DNA from 3 places in the Blautia sp. AF26-2 genome. Region 1 is predicted to be linked to each of the others. Evidence: a T-box and tRNA genes for the amino acid it is inferred to sense, from the RefSeq annotation. Region 1 holds a T-box; the other regions hold tRNA genes.
The links. A T-box is a leader RNA that pairs with one kind of tRNA and senses whether it is charged. The one in region 1 lies ahead of DWY63_RS12970 (proline--tRNA ligase), so its partner is inferred to be a tRNA-Pro.

Region 1 (5,952 bases):
TCTGGGCCGGAACTGCGGTCAACGATACCTCAAGCGTCGTTGCCACCGGTTACGCATTCAGCGAGGCTGCCGGTGATTTCGCAACCATGGTAAAACTGACACGGACCCTCGCCATCATTCCGGCTGTTCTGGCATTCGCCGCCATCAACGTACATCTGAAACGGAAGGCGCAGGCAGCAGAAGGAACCGCCGTAAAGGTAAGCATCAAATCCATTTTTCCATGGTTTATCTTAGGTTTTCTCGCCATGTCAGCACTGACCTCCTTAGGTCTTATCCCGGCAGGCACAGCAGCCGCATTAAAAACCATCAGCAAATTTCTGATGGTGGCCGCCCTTGCGGCCATCGGCCTGAACACCGATTTCAAATCCCTCTGCCGCTCCGGCGCAAAGCCGATGCTGCACGGATTCATCATTTCGCTGCTGGTAGTCCTGGTAGCGATTGCAGTCGAATTTGCGATCGGCATTGCGCCGCATGGGGTACTGTAAAGAAACAGAGAATTAAAAATCCAGGCATCCGTATAGGATGCCTGGATTTTTTAAATCAAAACGGGTTTGTCGTTTCCTTCAAAAACGTTTTCAAAACCTGTAGCACCCCGTTCTCCCAGTACGGCGGGCAGGTGTGTTTTGCTGAGGCGATGACTTCCGCTCGGGCGTTGGAGACGGCGTAGCTTTCGCCAGCGTTCTGAAGCATCTCGATGTCGTTCAGGTTGTCGCCGAAGCAGCAGACTTCGTCTGGGGTAAGGCCAAAGTAGTTCATCAGAAATGAGAGACCGGTCCATTTGCTGACGCCGCGGGCGTTGCAGTCCAACCATTCCTTACCGGCGACAGCGAGTTTTGCCTGATGATTCCACGCCGGGATGAAATTTGGGGAGCAAAGCTCTTCACAGGAGGTTGGATGGTAGATTGTGAATTTGATAATGTCCTCGTTTTCTACCTTCGATAGATCCGGTACTTCGCGGACATCGAAGCCGTAGGAGTCGCGGAGCCAGTGAAACATGCGGCTTCCGGCATCTTCGGCGAGGCAGTAGTCCGGGGTGGCGGCAAAGCAGTCGCAGGACGGAAGTTCGTCGTGTACCATGCGGCACATGGATTTCCAGAGTGCCGTTTCCATCGGATATGTTTTCAGAATCTTTTCCGGTGTGCGCACGACAGTTCCGCCATCGGAGATGTAGAGCAGGCGGTCCTTGATCGGAGCGAAAAGCTTCTGTTCACTGGAAAACTGGCGGCCGGAACAGACAACAAAATGGATGCCCTGGTCGACAAGCCTGGAAACAACAGTCATATATTCCGGGTCGATCAGAAGTGTGCCGTCTTTGACGAGCGTTCCATCGACATCGGTTGCAATCAACTTTATCATAATAGAAAATCTCCTTATCTTGTCACAGAAAAAATTCAAACTATAGCAAGACCAGAAAATAACGCAAAAAAGACAGTGCTGCAGGGCGCGAATTACAAGGAACGGATTTGAAGGCGTACCGGGGTACGACGAAAATCCGTGACGCAGTAATTCACGTTCTGCAGTGCTGAATTTTTTGCATTATTTTCTGGGATTGCTATAAACATGATTATAGCGTGAATTGCTTCGGGGTGCAAGCCGGAACCGGAGGAACGCAAAACTCCACGTTGACGAAATGCGGAAATAAGGCGTAAAATAAAGAAAAATATATATCCACAGGGGGATTTTTATTATGGCATTTATTCAGGTAAGCTTCATGTCAAAAACTTTAATGCGCACCGTACCGCTGCAGGTTATTCTGCCGGTCGACAAATTTACCTTTGGGCAGCCGGAGCGCGAGGAAAAACCGTTTAAAACGCTGTATTTGCTGCATGGCATTTTTGGGAATGAGACAGACTGGGTTCATGGAACCAGAATCCAAAGATGGGCAGAGGAGAAAAACCTTGCCGTTGTCATGCCGGCCGGCGAGAATGCGTTTTATGTGGATCAGCCGTCCATCGGTGCCATGCACGGACAGTTTATCGGAGAAGAACTGGTTGAGATTACAAGAAAAATGTTTCCGCTGTCCAGAAAAAGAGAAGACACCTTTATCGGAGGCCTTTCCATGGGTGGTTTTGGCGCACTCAGAAATGGCCTGAAATATCACGATACCTTCGGGGCTGTGATCTGCCTGTCCGGTGCACTTCATGTGCTGGAAAATCCGGAAGAGAGCAGAGCGGACAGCTTTGCACATGAAGAAGGTTATTTCGGAAATCTGGTCGAAGCAGCAAAGAGTGACAAAAACCCGGCTGTTCTTATCGAGCAGTTAAAGGAAGCACGGAAAAAAGATCCGTCTGTCAATGTGCCGACCGTATTCCAGGCGTGCGGAACAGAGGACGGACTTCTGGAAGTAAACCGTCTCTACCATAAACGGATGGAAGAGAGCGGCATGGACATTGTCTACTATGAGAGCAAGGGTGGCCATGAATGGGATTTCTGGGATGAGTGGATCAAAAAGGCACTGGACTGGCTGCCACTTGAGGAAAAGACGGAAGGTCTGAACAGCGGAAACGTAAATGTTTAAAGGAAAAAGGGAGACAGGCAATGCCAGAGACGAGAAATGACGAATTGTACCGTGCGTTAAAACACAACGGTTACCCGGACGACTTCTGCCGGGAAATTGCATACCGCCAGATGAACACCGATTTTACCGCCACGCGGATGCTCGGCTATCTCTACCGCGTCACAAGCCCGCGCGCCGAGGACGTTGTCGATGAGATGCTGGCTATTTTGAGTGACCGCAAAGCATGGATTGAGAAAAAACAGTCCGAGGAAGCCCAGGCGGCAATCAGCAGAATGTATCGGGAAGGCCTGTAACCTGTGCGGGCGTTTATGCAGAAAAAGCGGAAGGAACGGGCTTGCATTCTTTTCCGGTTTCTGCTACAATCAGTGCAGTGAAAAAGCGACGAAAAGAAACAGTAGCGACAGAGCGCATTCAGAGAGAAAGCGGCAGGTGAAAGCTTTTTGCAGAATCTATCGTGAACCGGTCTTGGAGCTGTGCACCGAAGAGAAGAAAATCCATCAGGGAAACTTTATTTCGTAGGCTGCACCGGGATCTCCCGTTACAGAGAAGGTACAGAGAGCAGAGATCACACGTATTACAAAATACAAAAATCGTGGGGTACAAATGCTTTGTGTCAGAGTGCAGGAGTTTTCCTGAATTTAGGTGGTACCGCGGATAAAAAAATTCGCCCTAAACTGCAGCTTGCGGTTTAGGGCTTTTTTCTGTTTGAAAACGAAGCATCTAACTCGTTACTTCAGTGATGAGTTAGATGCGTAAAATGTTGTATAAAAGCTTAAAATCGGACAGGCTGGAATGTTCTCGCGTCTGGAAGATTTCAGATGTTGAAAACCCAAAGAATAAGGAGGAAATCAGAAAATGAAACTTGAAAAATTAGTAGGAGAGCGCTTCAAAGAAAGACCTGCTGACTGTGTCATCGACAGCCATGCTATTATGGTAAAAGGCGGATACATCAAATATATGGCAAACGGAATCTATTCTTCCTATCTGCCGCTGCGCCGCATTGTGCGCAAAATCGAGCAGATCCTGCGAGAGGAGATGGACAAAATCGACGGCCAGGAAGTGCAGTTCCCGGTTGTCATGCCGGCTTCTCTGTGGGATGAGTCCGGCCGTTACGATAGCATCGGCGATGAACTGCTGCGTTTCACCGACCGCAACAATGCCAAAATGGTACTCGGCATGACCCACGAGGAGGCAGCCGTACATCTCGTTCGCGAGTATGCACAGAGCTACACCAAATATCCGTTTATGATCTATCAGATCCAGACAAAATTCCGTGATGAGGCCCGTCCGAGAGCCGGACTGATCCGTGTGCGTGAGTTTACGATGAAGGATGCTTACTCCTTCCATACCAGCCAGGAAGATCTGGAGCAGTATTACGAGAAATGCCACGCAGCATACGAGCGCATCTTCGAGCGTGTCGGCGTGCCGGAGGTGGTATCTGTCAAATCCGATTCCGGTATGATGGGCGGAAACATCTCCCACGAGTTCATGCTTCTGACTCCGGTCGGAGAGGATTCCATCGTTCTGTGTGATTCCTGCGATTACAGAGCCAACATGGAGGCAGCTGAGAACATTTCCGATATCGCAAGAGACGCAGAATCCGCTGCACTCGAAAAGGTTTATACACCGAACGTCCACACCATTGAAGACGTCTGCAATTTCTTCGGAGACGAGACAAAGAACTCCTGCAAAGCCGTTGTTTATCAGCAGAATGTTGATGATAAATACGTTGTCCTTTTCATCCGCGGTGATCTCGAAGTCAACGAGACGAAGCTGGTCAACTTCCTCGGCGAGCAGGTTCACGCAGCCGTGATCACCGAAGAATGCGGACTGAACGCAGGCTATATCGGACCTGTGGACCTGAAGGTGAACGGAGATGCCGTTGTTCTCTATGATAAATCCCTCGAGGGAAGAAACAACCTTTCCTGCGGAGCCAACGAGGCAGAGCATCATTACAAAGGACTCGACATGGAGCGCGACGTTCCGAATGCCGAGTATCACGATTTTGCAAAAATCCAGGAGGGCGGCATCTGCCCGAAATGCGGCAAAAAGACCGTAAAGATCTCCAGAGGTATCGAGGTCGGAAACATTTTCCAGCTTGGAACCAAATATACAAAATCCATGAATATGACCTATGTCGATGCAAACGGCGAGAGCAAGACCCCGATCATGGGATGCTACGGTATCGGTGTCGGCCGTCTGGCAGCATCGGTCTGCGAGGCACATCACGATGAGTACGGCCCGATCTGGCCGAAAGCTATCGCTCCGTGGCAGGTACACCTCTGTGCGGTCCGCGTCGATGACGAGGAAGTAAGAGCATACGCGGACAAGCTGTACGAGGATCTGCAGAACGCAGGCATCGAAGTGATCTACGACGACAGAAGCGTCAGAGCCGGCGTAATGTTTGCCGATGCCGACCTGCTCGGTATTCCGCTTCGCATCATCGTAAGCCCGAAAAATATGAAACAGGGCGTTGTCGAGGTTGCATCCCGCGATAAGACTCTGAAAACACAGATTCCGCTGGAAAATGTGATGGAAGAGATTAAACAGTATCTGTAATGATTCAGAACCATGCGAAAGGGAAGAAAAATCGCGATGGGGTTCGGAAGAAGTTCGACAGGAGAAAACACGATATGGAACTCTGGGATATCTATGATGAAAACAAACAGCCGACCGGCCGCACGATGAAGCGGAATGACTGGCATATGAAGCCGGACGAGTTTCACCTGACGGTGCTCGGCGTAATCGCAAGACCGGACGGAACCTTCCTTATCACAAAACGTGTCATGACGAAAGCCTGGGCACCGGGCTGGTGGGAGGTTTCCGGCGGCGCGGCACAGGCAGGAGAGAGCTCCTGGGAGGCCGTGCGCCGTGAGGTCAGAGAGGAAACCGGACTCGATGTGAGCAAGGCAGACGGCGGCTACCTCTTCACTTACCGGCGTATCAACCCGGATGAGGGAGACAACTACTTTGTCGATGTCTATCGCTTCGTGATGGATGTCAAAGACGAGGATCTTCACCTTCAGGAGGAAGAAACGGACGGCTACCGTTTTGCTACGCTGGACGAAATCAAAGGATACGCCGCAGAAGGCAAATTCCTGCATTACGACAGCATCCGCCAGGCATTTGAACTGTAACAGAGAAATGAGATAAGAAAAACGCGTTCCCGCCGGAAACCACAGAGGTTTCCGAAAACGGGAACGCGTTTTTATCATTTACAGGATTCTTTCTTGCCGTAGGCATGCCTGAAAAAGGCTTTTCGTAAGCGTTTGACCGTAAGCGCGCAAGCGGTTCCTTGCGGTTAATCGCGATTGAATACTTCGCGGTTGAGCGCCTTTTCCTGATGGCTGACAATCGTTGTGCAGACAGCATCGCCTGTGATGTTGACGGCGGTACGCAGCATATCGAGAATACGGTCGATACCCATGATAAGA
Region 2 (5,952 bases), on a different contig from region 1:
AAATTCATAGCATCCAAGTTCCGAAAATCCGTTTGGCTTTTCCTCTATAGAAAAAGTAATATTCCCGCCATCCGGTGTATACTTGACCGCATTACTCATCAGATTCACAAATACCTGCTGGATTCTCAGGCTGTCACCACAGACACTCTCATGTTCAATGTGATTAATGTGTATATCTAAATTGTGTTTATGTTCATCAATCACCGGTTTTGTGAGTGTTATAAGATTATCCACCAGATCTGGCAGATTGAAATCCTCCTGTGCCAGCGTCATTTTTCCACTTTCAATACGTGCCATATCCAGCACTTCATTAATCAGCCCCAGCAGATGACGGCTTGATTTTGTAATTTTGCTGAGACATTCAATGACTCTGTCCTGGCTCTCAATATTTGCTCCTGCAATTGCTGTCAGGCCGACAATGGCATTCATCGGTGTCCGGATATCGTGGGACATATTGGAAAGGAATTCTGTTTTCGCACGGTTTGCATTTTCTGCAGACCGGTAAGCCTCTTTCAGTGCCTGACGGGATTCAATCTCTGCTTTCTTCTCCTGTGTCACATCCATGGATGCCAGCAATACCTTTTCCAGCTTTCCATTCTTCCATTCCAAAGGAATATAAGAAGCGATCTTATAAGTCTTTTCATCCAGGCTGCAGTACTCAAACTTATAAATATCATTTTCACTTTTCAGATTCTTCCGGATATTTTCCGGTGCGATCAGGATGTCCATAGTTTCCAATGTTTCCAGTGTCTTATACTTTTCAAGAACCTGCATCTGAAAATCATGATAGAATCCCAGAGGTTTATATAGCATCTGTCCATTCAGGTTATAGAATTCATATCTGTCATTTTCCAGATCACAGACAACAAAGCGGTCAACCAGACGCACAATACTCTGAATCAGCTGCTCCATGGAAGCATTATCCGCTGCCATCTGCAGATGCCGTGCGCTCTCTACCTTTGTCTCTGTGATATCACGCAGAAAGATCATGGCATATTCTGAATCCTCTATTTCGCCACGTATGACCACATTGCGGACCCATCGTTCTTCTCCATTCAGAGTGATACGGCACTCTAAAGCCAATTCGGTTTCCAGACCCTTCAGCCTTTCTGCAATATAACCACGGTCGTAAAAAGAGGATACCGCCTTCTTATCTGTCTCCACAACATAGGAATCCACAAAATGACGGATCAGTTCATCCCATGTATGACTCTGTTCAAAGACTGTCATCAGGGACGGTTCAACCTTAAAGGTATCAAAAGTATTCGCTTCCAGATTTACATAATACTCACACAAATCTGCTTTCGTAAAAGCCCGGTGGAAAGCAGCAGATTTTTGTGCCTGCATGGCCTCTTTTTTTTCCGCATCAATATTAATAAAAATCCCGGCAATCCTGCTGGCAGAACCATCCAGACGGCGTATTACTTCTGCCGATGCCCGAAACCACTGGTATTGATTATCCTTCATTCTCATACGATACTCTACCTGGTATTTTATCTGGTTCGTCTTATCCTTAATTGCCGCCTGAAGCTGCACCATTACTCTTTCTTTATCCTGTGGATGCAGAAGATCTGACCAGGATTCCAGTTTATTCGGAAAGTCCAGAGTGTCATGATAGCCAAGCATTTTTCGGAATTCATGACTCCAGTTTGCATTCACAATCTCACTGTTTTCGTCACAGTCAAAATACCAGAAGCCGGAACAGATAGCCTCATTGAGCAGTGTCAAATTTACATGATCCCAGTTGACCTGTACGGACATAACCCAGATCTGTCTGCCCGCCTCATCTGTCGCATCCTCTTTACAAAGCCGTACATTTTTCACTGTACCGTCTGCTGTAAGGATCTGTGCTTCCCCTGTTCCGTGAAGCTGCAAAAAATGGTCTCGCTCCTGTCTATCTTCCTCGTCATAAAAGAAGTTTCTCAATGAGCCTTTTGTCTGTTCCATGAAAGTATCGAATGTATATCCTGTACTATGCAACAGCAGATTATTCACAGACAAAATAGACAGGTTTTGGTCATAAGATCCTGTCATTATACCTACCCCGCCATTATTTTCCAGTGTTTTCTGTACGGCCTGTGACATAGCCTGTGTCTGTCCCGTTACAGCCTCACCTAAAGAATATATTTTGTCTTCATACTTTTCCATTTTATAAAAATCCTCTCTCTGTTTTATGCTTCATTATCCTGCTTTTATCTGTATACAGAGAACCTGTCCCTGCCAGTTTTACATTTACGTTATAATATCCTACAAAACGTGAAAAACAGGTATACGGATTTGAGAAGTTGCAGCCACTACACACAATATTCATACAAAATTCTCTTTATGTTTTCAATTTTTATAGGCTTTGCCAAGTGAGCATTCATTCCTGCTGCCAGACACTTACTCCGATCGTTCCTGCTGTAAAACGGTATCTGAGGCTTTTTTTATTTATCTGATTTTTTTCTGTTTCCATGGAACTTCTGAACGCTCACCTCCTGGTATCATTACAAATATACATAAAAACTCATTTTTATATTACCATGAAATTTTTTACTTTGCAATGCACATACCTTTTCAGACGCTGCTTTTCTTGTTTCCTTTTTCAGAAAATTGCAACCAAAGGGGCGCACCTGAAAATTTCTTTTCAAATGCGCCCCTTCGCTTTCTTTTTTTCTGTCAGATCAATCCGTAATGCTCCATCGCCTTTGCCACGCCGTCCCGCTCGACGGTATCGGTTACGTACTCTGTGTACGGATCCAGAATCTCATCATGTTTTCCAAGCGCAATGGTGTGTGCGCCGCACCGGAACATGGTAAGGTCGTTGCTGCTGTCGCCAAATACGTATGCATCTTCTTTCTCCAGCTGAAACTGTTTCAGCGCATAGTCCACAGCTGTTCCTTTGCTGCAGCCGTGCGGAACGATTTCGTATACACCGCCGCGGCGATCCATGATATCAAACTCCTGCTCAAATTCACGGTACATACGTTCTATATCAGACTGTGCATCGGTTACGATACAAAATTTATCGTAAATGATTCCTTTTGTCTCCGCTGTCTCCGCGAGTCCGATTCCGACAGCAGCGAAATAGGCACGGGTCTGCTCGACCTCCCGAAAACGGGATACCTCCGACGAAAAATAAACATTATCCGTTCCCTCCAGAATCATGCCGATCCTGCACTCCTTTAAAATAACCGGGATTTCCTCACAGCGCTTTTTCGGAATCGTCTGATGCATCAGGATTTCGCCGTCCCGGCGCAGATAGGTCCCGCAGCCGCACAGAAATCCGGAAAACGGAAGCTTTTTCAGCTCCTCGGGCAGCTCCGACCAGGTGCGGCCGGTATTAATAAACGTAAGATTTCCTTTTTCCGCTGTCTTTTTCAATGCATCGAGCGCGCTCTGCGGAATTTCTTTTGTAATCTCACTCAGTAACGTTCCATCAATATCAAAAAATAATGCTTTCACAAAAATTTCCTCCTCGTGTACTGTTTCCTGTTCTCTTTCTGACATACGAAAAAATGCCGAAGCTCTTGATTGTCAAGGCTTTCGGCATTTTCATTCCAGTCGAAGCGACGGGATTCGAACCCACGACCTCTGCGTCCCGAACGCAGCGCTCTACCAAACTGAGCCACGCTTCGATTTTATTTGTTTTCTGAACTCTCGTCCGTCAACAATAGCTATTATATATGATGTCTATAGGAATGTCAACACCTTTTTTGAAATTTTTTTAATTTTTTTTATTATTGCTTCAAAAGGTACATTTCACACGGGTTTGCGGCCTTTTTGGTGTTCTTTTAGAATGACAGTTTCTGAGAAAGTCAAAAAAAGAGATATGCCGGAAGTTCTGTTCCGGCATATCTCTTATCTTTGTTTCTCAGCTCAGCTGATATACATCTGCATACTGCACGCCGAAGCTCAGCGCCTCGGAATGGCTGCTGCAGAAGATGTCTACGTGGCCGTAAGCGGTTCCGCGGTCTTCTACCGTGTAAACCTGGCCGTTGATCATCAGTTTCGTTCCGAATGGTACACCGCCCATGGCGATCGTTCTGCCGGCGGTCGGTGTGGTTCCGCTCGCGGTGGATCCGCCGGACCACTGTCCGGTACAGATGGAACAGGAGCAATAGCCTGTCAGTTTAAATCTTCCAAGGTATGTTCCGCTGGAGGAGCTGCTGGAAGTATCTGACGCGGATGGACTCCCCGTTGTCGTGGAGGATGCGCTGCTGTCCGAAGAACTGCTTCCGGAGCTGCTGCTTGTATCGGTATCTGCTTTCGCTGCGGCATTTGCTGCTTCTGCGGCTGCGACTCTTGCGGCCTCGGCTGCCTGTTTTCTGGCGGCCTCTGCCTCAGCTTCTGCGGCAGCCTGCTGTGCGGCGGCTGCTGCGGCTGCTTCCTCTTCTGCTTTCTTCTGCGCTGCAATCTCCTCTTCTTTCGCCTGACGGATCAGGTCGTTGATTGCATCTGCTTTGCTGTTGATTTCATCTACCAGTGCACTCTCGCTGGATTTTGCATCGTCCAGCTCTGCGGAGTAGGTACGGAGTTCCTGATAAGCTGCTGCGTACAGCTCCTGGATTGCTTCCTGCTGATCGCTGCTCTGCTGCTGCAGTTCTACGATCGCTGCCTGCTCTTCCTGCACCTGTGTTTCTTTTTCTTTTACCTGGTCTACCGTGTCTTCATACTCCTGCATAAGATCGCGGTCGAAATCGGAAATTTTCTGTATGTATTCTGCCCGGCTGATCAGCTCTGAAATGCTTTTGGAAGAAAAGAGCATTGCCATGTATCCGTTTCCGGAAGAATTTTCATACATATACTGGATACGGAGCTTCATCGCCTCGTACTGCTCTTCTTCTTTTGCTTTTGCATCTTCCAGATCTGCCTGAATCTGTACCAGTTCGTTCTGCTTCGCATCATACTGATCCTGAAGCTCCTGCAGACGGTTCTGCAGATCGTCCAGCTGCTGGTTCAGTTCGGAAAGATATTCTTCTGATTGTCCCTTTTTGGAATTGAGTTCGTCAATCCTGCTCTGTATGCTGTCAAGCTGAGACTGTGCGGCAGCCTGTTCTGCCTGAGCATTTGAAATTTTCTCCTTTGTACTGGCACCATAGCATGGCAGAACGGTTGCTGCCGTAAGCACTGTGGCCAAAACCAGGCTGAATAATTTCTTTTTTTTCATGTCGTACACCTCATACTTATTACGTTCTGTTGCTGATTGTCACTCCAAGTTACTGCGGAAAATGGGCCTTTTTTCCCGCCGTACTTTGCCATTATAACACAAGTATGTCTGAAATGAAAGTCTTTTTTAATTTCTGTTAATAACTTTGTAATATTTCGACGTTTTTCCTGCAAAAACTGGCATGATTTTTCTACTTTCTCCATCCAACAGGGTACTTATTTTTCAAGGTTCCATTGACCAGTTTGCCCCATCCAAGGCCGAATCCATCGACGCAGACCAGCTTCCAGCCCGACGGCGATGCGGTCTCTCCCGGCTCTACGGAAATTGTCTCACCGTGGAGATATTTTTCGGTACGCTCGTCATCTGCCTTTAAATTCATGTAATCTTTGAACTTGTCCGCGGAGAGTGTCACGGCAAACGGCTGTGACGGCTCGAAACGGTCTTTTTTCAGTTCACCGAGATACAGACCGTTCCGCAGGAAATGAAGATTCCGCACGCCATCCGGCAGGGACGGGGAATGGTATACTTTTCCGGCGCGGACTTCCAGTTCCTCCACCGGGATCGGTGCTGTCATCCGGGACAGGAAATCGGAAAGGATCTGTTTTTCTGCTTTCGACGGACCCGGTGCTTCCGTTCCGCGGTCTTTTTTCCGGTTTTTCTGTTTTTTGTTTTTCTTTTCGATCGGTTTTTCTTCTGTCTCATAAGGAATGGCTTCGCCTTTTTTGCGGAACAGGGCAAGGTAATGGCCCTCGCCGTTCATTTTATGCGGCCAGATGCGCACGGTCTTTTCGATCTCCGGATCG
Region 3 (5,952 bases), on a different contig from region 1:
CCTGCTGGTGGATAATACGCCGGGACTTTTAAGCAGAGTAGCTGGTCTTTTCAGCCGACGCGGATACAATATCGAGACGATCACCGCCGGTGTGACAGCAGACCCGCGATACACAAGAATGACTGTTGTTCTGTACTGCAGTGATGAAATGATTCTGGAGCAGATCAAAAAACAGCTGGCAAAACTTGTCGATGTGCGGGATATCAAAGAGCTGAAGCCGGACGAGAGTGTCAGACGAGAGCTGATGCTGGTCAAAATCCGTGTGAATGAAAATGAACGCCGCAATGTCATCGCCATCTCCGATGTCTTCCGTGGAAGAATCGTGGATGTGGGACAGGAAAGCCTGATTGTAGAGCTGACCGGAAACCAGTCAAAGCTCGAAGGGTTCCTGAATCTGGTACAGGGATACGAAATCCTGGAACTGGCCAGAACAGGAGTGACAGGACTCTCCAGAGGAGCCCACGATGTGCGTTACCTCGATTAACGCAGATCACATTACATACGTTTGCTAGAGGAATGAAATTTTTGTATAGAAAAGTTCATTTCCCTGACAAACAGCAAAAGGCAGAAATGCTTTTCGCTGTATAAATTGGCCGACCTGCCGCCGGTCAAGACATTCTATATATTATGGAGGAAAATAAAATGGCAGCAAGACTTTTTTATCAGGAAGATTGTAATCTCTCTTTACTGGAAGGCAAAAAAATCGCAATTATCGGCTACGGAAGCCAGGGACATGCTCATGCACTGAACCTGAAAGATTCCGGCTGTGATGTTATTATTGGACTTTATGAAGGCAGCAAATCCTGGGCAAAAGCAGAGGCACAGGGATTCAAAGTATACACCGCTGCTGAGGCTGCAAAACAGGCTGATATCATCATGATCCTGATCAACGATGAGAAACAGGCTGCAATGTACAAAAAAGATATCGAGCCAAACCTGGAAGAGGGCAACATGCTGATGTTCGCTCATGGTTTCGCTATCCACTTCGGACAGATCGTACCTCCGAAGAACGTAGATGTAGCTATGATCGCTCCGAAAGCACCTGGCCACACAGTAAGAAGCGAGTATCAGGCTGGCAAAGGAACTCCTTGCCTGGTTGCTGTTGAGCAGGATTACACCGGAAAAGCTCTGGACAGAGCACTGGCTTACGGCCTTGGAATCGGCGGAGCAAGAGCTGGTCTTCTGGAGACAACCTTCAGAACTGAGACCGAAACAGACCTGTTCGGTGAGCAGGCAGTTCTCTGCGGCGGTGTATGCGCCCTGATGCAGGCTGGATTTGAGACTCTGTGCGAGGCTGGATACGACCCAAGAAACGCATACTTCGAGTGCATCCATGAGATGAAACTGATCGTAGACCTGATCTATCAGTCGGGATTCTCCGGAATGAGATACTCCATCTCCAACACAGCCGAGTACGGCGATTACATCACCGGACCGAAGATCATCACAGAAGAAACCAAGAAGACCATGAAGAAGATCCTTTCCGATATCCAGGATGGTACTTTCGCAAAAGACTTCCTTCTGGATATGTCCCCAGCAGGCGGACAGGCTCACTTCCGTGCAATGAGAAGAAAAGCTGCAGAGCATCCGTCAGAGAAAGTCGGAGAAGAAGTCAGAAAACTGTACAGCTGGAGCAACGAGGACAAACTGATCAACAACTAATCGGTTTGCTGTCAAATGATCCATATCGGGAGGCTGCCTTTGCGGGCAGTCTCCTTTTTTCGTTCTATCGTTTTATCATAGAAAAAACACTTCCGCGCCATGCATATCCCCCAATATGATAGGGCGCGGAAGTGTTATCTTTTCTGTATTCGTTTTTTTTATGCCTCCTGACGACAGGCAGGAAAAGCACGGTAGTATTTGATATAAGAACTTAAAATATCAAAAAATTCGGAATTGGTCGGTTTTGTCAGAACCGGATGCACAGAAAGCGAAAAGAGCAGATCACGGTTTCCGCGGGTCCAGCAGACGGAAATAGCGGTGCGGATGTCTCGTTCGACGCAGGAGGACGATACCTGAAACGTTTGCGCGATCTTTGGGTACAGCGTTTTGCTGACCCGAAGGAGATAATCTTCGTCTTCCATGCATAAAGCGATACCATAGGCGAGATAGCGAAATCCGCGGTATTTTGCACCAATTCCTAAAGAGTGTAGTAGAAAGTAAATTTCAGTTTCCATTACGATGTCTCCTTTTATTCAGTTTTTACATAGTCTTTGCAGACGGGCATGCCAGAGGTGAAAGTTTGTATGGCATACGATTTTCCCCTTTCACTTATGATACGTGGAAAACGTCGAAAAATTACATATTCAGAAAGAAAAAGTGACAATATAGTAAAATAAAAGAGAATATGACACGAAATAAAGAAATGAATGTAATGAAACGGGAGAGGGAAAAATAACATTGATTTTTCAGAAGTTCGCTGGTATAATGAAAACATGATTACGGGGTATGGCGTAGCTTGGTAGCGCGCACGGCTGGGGGCCGTGAGGTCGCAGGTTCAAATCCTGTTGCCCCGATCGGTAAGAGTGTCGTTTTACGGCACTTTTTTTCTTACGGACAAAGACGTGTGCGGAAGAAAAATGAATTGCGCAGAAAAAACAGGGAGGAAGTTATGGGGAAAGTAACGATACAGAGTATGGCAAAGGAGCTGGGATTGTCCCGGAATACGGTTGCCATGGCATTAAAGGATGATCCGAAGGTAGCTCCGGTGACGCGGGAGAGAGTTCTTCGGATGGCGAAAAGAAATGGCTATCTGGGCGAAAATGTATATGTGGAAGAAGTTCGGGCACCGCAGGAGAAGCATTACAATATTATGGTTCTGCGTACGCGGGATGCCGCTGTTTATTGGGACCGTGTCGTGAGCGGCATCTCCGAGGAGGCGAGCCTCAATAACTGTCAGACGCGCGTTGCGGTCGTGACGGAGCGGGAGGAGGAGAACGGCATTCTGCCGCTCGGCCTGAATGAAAATATCGATGCGATCTTCTGCATTAAAATGCTGCCGCCGGAATATATGCAGAAACTGGTAAATCTGGGATACCGCATTTTTCAGCTCGACCATTACTGCGGTATCGAACAGCGGCCGATGGGCGATATCGTGCGTGTGGACGGTGTGCAGCCGGTGAGTCTTCTGACGTCCCATCTGATCGGGCAGGGCATGACGCGGATCGGTTTCCTAAGTGAGCACAGCAGCACGTATGAGTCGATGCATGACCGGTATGTCGGTTTCCTTGCAGCGATGGAACAGGCGGGCATTCCGCTCGAGGAGGAGCTTGTGCGCCCCAATATGGAGAGCGATCATTTTTATTACCCGGAAAATTTTGACAAGATTGTGGCGAGCTACGATACACTGCCGGAAGCGATTGTCTGCGGCAACGATATGATCGCCAAAAGACTGACAGAATCCTTCCGGAAAATCGGCGTGCGCGTGCCGGAGGATGTGGCACTGACCGGATTTGATGATGATGAGGACCGGATGCTGTATCCGTTCTTCTCAACCGTTCATGTCGATACGAAGTGGCTTGGCCGCCGTATGGTGCATGAATTTTTATGGCGGGAGGAGCACCCGGAAGCGCCGAAAGAGCGGATTCTCGTTTCGGGGGAGGTTGTGGTGCGCCGTTCCTCGTGCAAGCGTCAGGGATAGAAAGAAATAGAAAAAACAGGAAAAAGTGAACAAAGAAAGAAAGCCAGGGACGCCCCGGCGGACGAGAAGAAAAACCGTCTGCCGGGGCGTTTCCGGCTCCCTTTTTGCAATGATTCAAATTCGTGCATAAATGCCATGTAGAAAAACACTAATTAGTAATGCAAAATGGTGCATTTAAGGAAAACTAAACTGAACAAAAACGCAAGAATAAAAACCTTGTTAATATCACACATTAAAAAATAATGGTGCAAAATAATGCATTATATCGCCGGAAGGAAAGGAGAGAGCGAAATGCAGAAATGGATGGAGGACCGCTGCAACCTGGATATCGATATCATTGCACTGCCGGGCTGGTCGGATGCAACATCCAAAATTTCCCTTCTGATGGGCGATGAGACACAGCGACCGGACATCATCTGGTGGTGGAACATGGAAGCTGACTATACGAAATGGGTAGACGCAGGCCTTCTGGTGGATGTTTCTCCGTATATGAAGAAATACACCAACATGGTTGACTACTACAACAGCGTAGATCCTGGCGTTATGTTCTATGCATCCGGAGACAACGGAATTTACCGTATCCCGGGCGACGTTGCAGAGCCGGCATGTGAGACTCTGTGGATCTGGAAAGACTGGCTGGACAACTTAGGACTGGCTGTTCCGACTACACTGGATGAACTCAAGGAAATCCACGGAAAACAGGTAGAGGATTACCAGAAATACCTGGAAGAGTACAACAAATAAAACAACGAAATCATGTATTAGAGCACCCGCCGGAGCCTCCTTTCCGGCGGGTGTATTTTTACGGAATCCTGCGTTTTGCGCTTGACAGAGATGGAGAAAAATGGTAACATAAGAGCCAAGTTAGGAAAAAGGCAAAGAAGAGGAATACTACATGGAGCTTCCGAATCCAGAAAGCTGTTGGGTGATGCGAAACAGCAGACGAATTCCGTGGAACTGACCTCAGAGCCGCTGCTCCCAAATTTAGAATAAAAAGAGTAGGTGCAGACGGAAACCCACCGTTAGAGGGGCAGGATATGCAGATGTTTCATCCGTATCCGCAGAGTGTACAGAGAAAATCTCTGTAAAACAGGAGTGGTACCGCGTAAGATAGCAAGTCTTTCGTCTCTTGTGTCAGAAGCCGACACAGAAGATGAGAGATTTTTTTATGCTTTCATCCCGAATTTATGTCGGCAGAATAAATTATATTTCACTTTCTGAGAGGAGAAAATCATGATGAATGTAAAGAAGTATCAGAAACAGTACTATATGCCGCCGGTTCCGTGCATGGACTGGGCAAAAAAAGACAGCATCGAGAAAGCACCGGTATGGTGCAGCGTTGACTTGCGTGACGGAAACCAGGCGCTTGTCATTCCGATGAGCCTGGAACAGAAGGTAGAGTTCTTCAAACTTCTTGTGGAAGTTGGTTTCAAAGAGATCGAGGTTGGCTTCCCGGCAGCATCCGAGACCGAATATGAGTTTCTCCGCACCCTGATCGAGCAGGATCTGATCCCGGAAGACGTAACCGTTCAGGTTTTGACCCAGGCGAGAGAGCATATCATCCGCAAGACCTTCAAGGCATTAAAGGGCTGCAAGAATGCTATCGTTCACGTTTACAATTCCACTTCCTATGCACAGCGTCAGCAGGTCTTCAAAAAGTCGAAAGAAGACATCCTGAAAATCGCCGTTGAGGGAGCGAAGCTCTTAAAAGAGCTGACAGAAGAGGCCGGCGAGAAATACCGCTTCGAGTACAGCCCGGAGAGCTTTACCGGAACCGAGCCGGAATATGCGCTTGAGGTGTGCAACGCCGTTCTCGACGTATGGCAGCCGACTGCAGACCGCAAAGCCATCATCAACCTGCCGAGCACCGTGGAGCTTTCCATGCCGCACGTTTATGCAAGCCAGGTGGAATACATGAGCAAAAACCTGAAATACCGCGATAATGTCGTTCTTTCCCTTCATCCGCACAATGACCGCGGCTGCGGCGTTTCCGATGCAGAGATGGGTATCCTTGCCGGAGCAGACCGTATCGAGGGAACGCTGTTCGGAAACGGCGAGAGAACCGGAAACGTGGATATTATCACGGTCGGCATGAACATGTACATGCAGGGCGTCGATCCGGAGCTTGACTTCTCCGATATGCCGAAACTCTGCCATGCATTTGAATCCTTCACCGGTATGAGCATCAACCCGAGAAGCCCGTACTGCGGATCTCTCGTATTTGCAGCCTTCTCCGGTTCCCATCAGGATGCGATCGCAAAAGGCATGCACTGGATCGAGGAGAAAGCACCGGATACCTGGACCGTTCCGTA

Region 2: it encodes a tRNA-Pro, which carries the amino acid that the T-box ahead of DWY63_RS12970 (proline--tRNA ligase) is inferred to sense. The anticodon was not compared.
Region 3: it encodes a tRNA-Pro, which carries the amino acid that the T-box ahead of DWY63_RS12970 (proline--tRNA ligase) is inferred to sense. The anticodon was not compared.

What each region holds. Positions count from the first base shown of each region.
Region 1 covers NZ_QTWD01000009.1:132,561-138,512, forward strand. Annotated here, with positions in the region: gene DWY63_RS12950 (YeiH family protein) at 1-485, shown strand, start outside; gene DWY63_RS12955 (Cof-type HAD-IIB family hydrolase) at 541-1,356, opposite strand; gene DWY63_RS12960 (alpha/beta hydrolase) at 1,688-2,518, shown strand; gene DWY63_RS12965 (hypothetical protein) at 2,539-2,811, shown strand; T-box leader at 2,891-3,193, shown strand; gene DWY63_RS12970 (proline--tRNA ligase) at 3,374-5,077, shown strand; gene DWY63_RS12975 (NUDIX hydrolase) at 5,152-5,655, shown strand; gene DWY63_RS12980 (dicarboxylate/amino acid:cation symporter) at 5,820-5,952, opposite strand, start outside.
Region 2 covers NZ_QTWD01000002.1:236,299-242,250, reverse strand. Annotated here, with positions in the region: gene DWY63_RS03970 (response regulator) at 1-2,148, opposite strand, end outside; gene DWY63_RS03965 (Cof-type HAD-IIB family hydrolase) at 2,659-3,444, opposite strand; tRNA gene DWY63_RS03960 (tRNA-Pro) at 3,544-3,617, opposite strand; gene DWY63_RS03955 (PcsB-like coiled-coil domain-containing protein) at 3,854-5,149, opposite strand; gene DWY63_RS03950 (RsmF rRNA methyltransferase first C-terminal domain-containing protein) at 5,340-5,952, opposite strand, start outside.
Region 3 covers NZ_QTWD01000001.1:325,207-331,158, forward strand. Annotated here, with positions in the region: gene ilvN (acetolactate synthase small subunit) at 1-484, shown strand, start outside; gene ilvC (ketol-acid reductoisomerase) at 643-1,662, shown strand; gene DWY63_RS01675 (sporulation initiation factor Spo0A C-terminal domain-containing protein) at 1,821-2,177, opposite strand; tRNA gene DWY63_RS01680 (tRNA-Pro) at 2,443-2,516, shown strand; gene DWY63_RS01685 (LacI family DNA-binding transcriptional regulator) at 2,612-3,640, shown strand; gene DWY63_RS01690 (extracellular solute-binding protein) at 3,932-4,384, shown strand; T-box leader at 4,510-4,773, shown strand; gene DWY63_RS01695 (2-isopropylmalate synthase) at 4,874-5,952, shown strand, end outside.